DNA from 3 places in the Streptomyces sp. NPDC030838 genome. Region 1 is predicted to be linked to each of the others. Evidence: riboswitches for the same ligand, from Rfam matches in the RefSeq annotation. Region 1 holds a riboswitch; each other region holds the start of a gene.
What was found. Region 1 has a riboswitch for cobalamin ahead of ACZ42A_RS32940 (ribonucleoside-diphosphate reductase subunit alpha). Riboswitches for the same ligand answer to the same signal wherever they lie in the genome.
Positions count from the first base shown of each region.

Region 2: it holds a riboswitch for cobalamin, as region 1 does, so the genes downstream of both, ACZ42A_RS05695 (energy-coupling factor ABC transporter permease) here and ACZ42A_RS32940 (ribonucleoside-diphosphate reductase subunit alpha) in region 1, are expected to answer to the same signal.
Region 3: it holds a riboswitch for cobalamin, as region 1 does, so the genes downstream of both, ACZ42A_RS33950 (cobalamin biosynthesis protein) here and ACZ42A_RS32940 (ribonucleoside-diphosphate reductase subunit alpha) in region 1, are expected to answer to the same signal.

Region 1 is NZ_JBVIED010000016.1:187,332-189,584, forward strand. Features, by position in the region: gene ACZ42A_RS32935 (GNAT family N-acetyltransferase) at 75-581, shown strand; cobalamin riboswitch at 634-757, shown strand; gene ACZ42A_RS32940 (ribonucleoside-diphosphate reductase subunit alpha) at 879-2,253, shown strand, end outside.
Region 2 is NZ_JBVIED010000001.1:1,256,629-1,258,881, forward strand. Features, by position in the region: gene ACZ42A_RS05690 (LacI family DNA-binding transcriptional regulator) at 1-717, shown strand, start outside; cobalamin riboswitch at 842-1,026, shown strand; gene ACZ42A_RS05695 (energy-coupling factor ABC transporter permease) at 1,058-1,765, shown strand; gene ACZ42A_RS05700 (energy-coupling factor ABC transporter substrate-binding protein) at 1,765-2,136, shown strand; gene cbiQ (cobalt ECF transporter T component CbiQ) at 2,143-2,253, shown strand, end outside.
Region 3 is NZ_JBVIED010000017.1:166,309-168,561, reverse strand. Features, by position in the region: gene ACZ42A_RS33955 (nSTAND1 domain-containing NTPase) at 1-557, opposite strand, end outside; cobalamin riboswitch at 736-878, shown strand; gene ACZ42A_RS33950 (cobalamin biosynthesis protein) at 981-1,922, shown strand; gene ACZ42A_RS33945 (cobyric acid synthase) at 1,919-2,253, shown strand, end outside.

The sequences.
Region 1 (2,253 bases):
GACCCCGCGGTCCCGGGGCGACGCCTGTGGAAAATCCGGAGCCGTTGTCGGCCCCCTCCGGCACACTCGGCCCCATGGACATCGTCATCCGCCCCGTCGCCCCCGCCGAGTACGACGCCCTCGCCGAGATCACCGCCCAGGCCTACCTCCGGGACGGCCTGCTCGACTTCGGGACGAGCGACGCCTATCTGGCCGAGTTGAGGGACGTGGCCAAGCGGGCCGCCGCCGCCAAGGTGCTGGTCGCCGTGGAGGGGGACCGGGTCCTCGGCGGCGTGACCTTCGTCCCGTCGGGCGGCCCCATGGCCGACGTCGCGGGCCCGGGCGAGGCCGAGATACGCATGCTGGCGGTCGCCCACGAGGCCCGTGGCCGCGGAGCCGGCGAGGCCTTGGTGCGTGCCTGCGTCGACCGCGCCCGCGCCACGCCGGGCTGCGTCCGCGTCGTCCTGTCGTCCCAGCGCACCATGCGCACCGCCCACCGCATCTACGAGCGCCTGGGCTTCGTCCGCACCCCGGAGCGGGACTGGAACCCGATCCCCGAGCTGGACGACATCACTCTGCTCACCTACGAGTTGACGCTCTGAAGCCACCCCGACACAACATCTGGGGGTGGCACGACAGCCCGGCACAAGATGTATGCTCATGCTCGCTGTCGCCGCAGGGGAATCCGGTGCGAATCCGGAACTGTCCCGCAACGGTGTACTTGCGTGCATCTGCACGCCTGTTCAGTCCGAGGACCTGCCGACAGCGCACCCGGCCGTCCGGCCGGTGTGCCCTGACGTCCGGGCCTCGCGGAATGGGCCGGTGGACGCGACGCCGCGTGCGCTCGTGAGCTGCCCCCTGCCCTCGTAGGCCCCTTGCCGAGCGAGGGAGAGCCCCACGTGACCATCGCGCCCGCAGATCCGGCCTCAGCAGCGGTCCCGTCCCACGACGACGGTCCCGGCGCCGCGCTGCTGCGGACCCTGACCGAGCTGACCGCCGACCTCCCCGACGCCGACCCCGGCCGGGTCGCCGCCGCCGCGCTGCGCGGACGGTCGGCGAACGCGGACGAGGCGGAGTTGCGCGAGCTGGCCACGGAGGCGGCCGCCGGCCTCATCTCCGAGGACCCCGCCTACAGCAGGCTCGCCGCCCGGCTGCTGGCGATCGGCATCACCGCCGAGGCCGCCTCGCAGGGCGTCACGTCCTTCACCGAGTCCGTCGCCGTCGGCCACCGCGAGGGCCTGATCGCCGACCGCACCGCCGAGTTCGTCCGGCTGCACGCCGAGCGTCTCGACGCCCTCGTCGACCGCACCGCCGACGACCGCTTCGGCTACTTCGGCCTGCGCACCCTGCACAGCCGCTATCTGCTGCGCCACCCGATCACCCGCAAGGTCGTCGAGACGCCCCAGCACTTCCTGCTGCGCGTCGCCGCCGGTCTCGCCGAGGACGACACCATCCGCTCCCTGGAGGAGGTCGCGGCGCTCTACGGGCTCATGAGCCGCCTCGACTACCTCCCCTCCTCCCCCACGCTGTTCAACTCGGGTACCCGGCACCCCCAGATGTCGTCCTGCTACCTCCTGGACTCCCCCAAGGACGAGCTGGACTCCATCTACGACCGCTACCACCAGGTCGCCCGCCTCTCGAAGCACGCCGGCGGCATCGGTCTGTCGTACAGCCGCATCCGCTCGCGCGGTTCGCTGATCCGCGGCACCAACGGCCACTCCAACGGCATCGTCCCGTTCCTGAAGACCCTCGACGCCTCGGTCGCCGCGGTGAACCAGGGCGGCCGGCGCAAGGGCGCGGCCGCGGTCTACCTGGAGACCTGGCACTCCGACATCGAGGAGTTCCTGGAGCTGCGCGACAACACCGGCGAGGACGCCCGCCGCACCCACAACCTGAACCTCGCGCACTGGGTGCCGGACGAGTTCATGCGCCGCGTGAACGCCGACGAGCAGTGGTCCCTGTTCTCCCCGTCCGACGTACCCGAGCTGGTCGACCTGTGGGGCGAGGAGTTCGACGCGGCGTACCGCAAGGCCGAGGAGAACGGCCTCGCCAAGAAGACCATCCCCGCCCGCGATCTGTACGGCCGGATGATGCGCACCCTCGCGCAGACCGGCAACGGCTGGATGACGTTCAAGGACGCCGCCAACCGCACCGCCAACCAGACCGCCGAGCCGGGCCACGTCATCCACTCCTCCAACCTCTGCACGGAGATCCTGGAGGTCACCGACGACGGCGAGACGGCGGTCTGCAACCTGGGGTCCGTCAACCTCGGCG
Region 2 (2,253 bases), on a different contig from region 1:
GACGATCTCGTGCAGCTGATGCGCGAGCAGCACGCGGCGGCGGTCGTGCTGGTCGGCGGTGCCGTGACGGACGACGCCTACCACCGGCGGATGGCCGGGTACGCCACCGCGCTGGACGCCGCCGGGTCCCGGCTGGTGCTGGTCGGACGCCCGCCGCTGCCCGCCGGGGTGCCGGCCACGGTCGTGGAGTACGACAACCGGGGCGGGGCCTTCCAGGCCGCCTCGCATCTGCTGGCCGCCGGGCACCGGCGGATCCTCTTCCTCGGCGGGGAGCGCGGGCACAGCACGGCCCGGCAGCGGGCGGCCGGTTTCCGGGACGCGCTGCGCGCGCACGGTGTGCCGTACGAGGAGGAGTCCGACGTCCCCGGCACGTACACCCGCACGTCCGGATATCTGCGCACCCGGGACGCGTTGCGCGCCGGGCGGGACTTCACCGCCGTCCTCGCCGGCACCGACATGGTGGCGCTGGGCGCGCTGGCCGCGCTGCGCGAGGCCGGTCTGGACGTGCCGGGGGACGTGTCGGTGGTGGGCTTCGACGACGTGCCCTTCGCCGCCGATCTGACCCCGGCGCTGACCACCGTGCGGGTGCCGTACGAGGAGCTGGGCCGTACCGCGGTCCGGTTGGCCCTGGACCGGGAGGAGCGGCTTCCGGGGGACGACCATGTGGTGTTGAGCACGCAGTTCGTGGTCCGGCGGTCGGTGGCGCCGCCGCGGTGACGGGTGGACGCCCCAGTCCCTTCGGGGCGATTGGCCGTCGGGTCCCACGAGGGGCGTGCGCCGGTGACCGGGCGGTGCCGCCGGGCGCCCCCTGGGTGCGCTTGTCACCACCCCGAGCCGGGCATTACTGTCACCACGCCTTGGTGAACGGGAAATCCGGTGTGATGCCGGTGCGGCCCTCGCCACTGTGATCGGGAAGTCCGGCTCCGGCCCTCACGGGCAGCCACTGGGTCCTTCGGGACCCGGGAAGGCGGAGTTCGGGCGGTGGTACCCGTCAGCCAGGAGACCGGCCAAGGCGCGTCAACCATCCACGAGGTGCTGGAGAGGGTCTGTTCGAGCCATGCACATTGCCGAGGGTTTTCTGCCTCCGGCGCACGCGGTCGCCTGGGGCGTCGCGTCCGCGCCCTTCGTCGTCCACGGCGTCCGATCCCTGACCCGTGAGGTCCGTGAGCATCCCGAGAGCACGCTGCTGCTCGGCGCCTCCGGAGCCTTCACCTTCGTCCTGTCCGCGCTCAAACTGCCCTCGGTCACCGGCAGCTGCTCGCACCCCACCGGCACCGGTCTGGGCGCGATCCTGTTCCGGCCGCCCGCCATGGCGGTGCTCGGCACCATCACGCTGCTCTTCCAGGCGCTGCTGCTCGCCCACGGCGGGCTGACCACGCTCGGCGCCAACGTCTTCTCGATGGCGATCGTCGGGCCGTGGGCCGGATACGCCGTGTACAAGCTGCTGCGGCGGTACGAGGTGCCGCTCATGGTCGCGGTGTTCTTCGGCGCGTTCGTCGCCGACCTGTCCACCTACTGCGTCACCAGCGTCCAGCTGGCGCTCGCCTTCCCCGACCCGGGCAGCGGATTCCTGGGCGCGCTCGGCAAGTTCGGCTCCATCTTCGCCATCACCCAGATCCCGCTCGCGGTGAGCGAGGGCCTGCTGACGGTACTGGTCATGCGGCTGCTGGTGCAGTCGAGCAAGGGCGAACTGACCCGGCTGGGCGTGCTGGTGGCCGGCAAGCGGGCCGAGACGAAGCCGGCCGGGACCGAGGCGGTGGCGTGATGAGCCGGAACACGAAGATCAACGTTCTGCTGCTGCTCGTCGTGGTCGCGCTCGCCGTACTGCCGCTGGCACTCGGCCTCGGCGACGACGAGAAGGAGCCGTTCACGGGCGCCGACGCCCAGGCGGAGACGGCGATCACCGAGATCGACCCGGACTACGAGCCGTGGTTCTCGCCGCTGTACGAGCCGCCGTCCGGGGAGATCGAGTCGGCGCTGTTCGCCGTCCAGGCGGCGATCGGCGCGGGTGTCCTGGCCTACTACTTCGGTCTGCGGCGCGGCCGGCGGCAGGGCGAACAGCGCGCCCTGGCCCGGCGGGAGACCCTGGCGCCGCAGGACGCCGCCGCGGGCGCCGAGCGCGAGTCCGGGGTCTGAGCGCGCGTGCTGCCGATCGACGCGGCGGCGCACGGCAGCCGCTGGCGCCGCCGTCACCCGGTGGACAAGGCCGTGCTCGGACTCGGCCTGACGGTGCTCGCGATCTCCCTGCCGCCC
Region 3 (2,253 bases), on a different contig from region 1:
ATGACCGCGCCCACCTCCTCGTCCCAGACCGGCGCTCCGCTGCAGCCGGGGCCGATGCGGTGGCCGGTGCTGCCGTCCGTCTCCATCGAGATCCAGCCCTGGCCCACCGCGCCGAGCAGCCGTCCGCCGATCCAGGCGCCGTGCTCGGCGGTGGCGGGGAAGCCGAGGATGCGGAAGCGGTGGTGCCAGACGTCGCCGGTGCCGGCGAGCGGGACCGCTCCGGCGGGTGCGCCTTCCGGCAGCCGCAGCAGGGCGATGTCCCCGCTGCCGTCCCCCGCCACCGGCCGCCAGGCCGTCACCGACGCCTCGTAGGTGACCGTGCCGGGCAGGAGCGGGAATTCCACGGTCACCGGTGACGTGGGCGGCGTCGGCGAACCAGCGTCCGTGCGCAGCGCGTCCGCGACGACATGCGCGCAGGTGGCCACCGTCCCGGGCGCCAGCAGGAACCCGGTCCCGACGCGGCGCCCATCGCCGCCGCACACCCGTACCACCGCCGCGCCGAGGCCCTCCGGGGAACGCGCCGCCGCCCCCGGTACGCCCGCTTCATCAATGCTCATACGTTTTCGCCGAGTTCCCCACACCTCGTAGCACTTCGCACGACGTATTGGAGGCGCCCCCCGCCTCCCCCGCAACCGGCTTCACGGAAGGCCACCCGCACGGGGAGGAGCGCGGGCCGGTGCCGGGCATGTGGGGTTCTGCACACTCCCCCCTCGCAGGTCAACGGCAAGTTGACGGCCGTTCCGACCGCGTGGTGGACTGCCGGAGCCATGTACGGCGGCAGGAGAGGAAGCCCGGTGTGAATCCGGCGCGGTCCCGCCACTGTGACCGGGGAAGGACAACCCCCGGGAGCCAGGAACTCTCACCGCCGGTCTCGTCGAACCAGGGCGCGGACACCCTGAGTGAGGACATAACGCGATGCTCGGCTGCCGATCGAGGAACTCCAGAAGGCTCCCCCCCGTCCCCACGGTCGGCTGAGTCCCATGCGTGCCGATCGCGTCTTCGCGTACGGCGCCGCCGCCGGTCTCCTCGGTGATCTGCTCCTCGGCGATCCGCGCCGCGGGCATCCGGTCGCCGCGTTCGGGCAGGCCGCGGCCGCCGTCGAACGTGTCCTGTACCGCGACCACCGGGGGCGGGGCGTCCTGCACGCCGTGGTGTGCGCCGGTGGCGCCATCACCCTGGGGGCCGTGGCCTCGCGGGTCGTACGGTCCTCCCCCGCCGCCTCCGTCACGCTGACCGGCGCCGCCACCTGGGCCGTCGTCGGCGGCACCTCGCTCGCGCGCGAGGCCACCGCCATCGGGCGGGCGCTGGAGGCGGGCGACATCGAGGCCGCCCGGGAGCGGCTGCCCCATCTGTGCGGGCGGGATCCGCAGGCGCTGGACGCCGACGGGATCGCCCGGGCCGTCGTCGAGTCCGTCGCCGAGAACACCTCCGACGCCGTCGTGGGCGCGCTCGTGTGGGGGGCCGTGGGGGGCGTGCCCGGCCTGCTCGGGTTCCGGGCCGTCAACACCCTCGACGCCATGGTCGGGCACAAGTCGCCCCGGTATCGGCGTTACGGGTGGGCGTCCGCCCGGCTCGACGACCTCGCCGGGTGGCCGGGGGCGCGGCTGACCGCCGTACTCGCCGCGCTCGCCGGTGACGATCCGCGCGGGGCCGTGCATGCCTGGCGGGCCGACGCCGCCAGGCATCCGAGCCCCAACGCCGGGCCCGTGGAGGCCTCGTTCGCGGGGGCGCTCGGGGTGCGGCTGGGCGGGACGCTGTCGTACGGGGGGCGCGTGGAGCACCGGCCCGTGCTGAACCAGGCGGGGCGCGCCGTCCACGTCAACGACATCCGACGGGCCGTACGGCTCTCCCGGCGCGTGAGCTGGCTCGCGCTCGGCGTGTGCGCGGGCGCACGCCTCATCAGGAAGGGGCGTAAGCGATGAACGGTGGTCTGCTCGTCGCCGGTACCACCTCCGACGCCGGCAAGAGCGTCGTCACCGCCGGGATCTGCCGGTGGCTGGTGCGACAGGGCGTCAAAGTCGCGCCGTTCAAGGCGCAGAACATGTCCCTCAACTCCTTTGTCACGCGCGAGGGTGCCGAGATCGGGCGGGCGCAGGCCATGCAGGCGCAGGCCTGCCGGGTCGAGCCGACCGCGCTGATGAACCCCGTGCTGCTCAAGCCGGGCGGCGAGCAGAGCAGCCAGGTCGTGCTGCTCGGCAAGCCGGTGGGCGAGCTGAGCGCGCGCGGGTATCACGGCGGGCGGCAGCAGAAGCT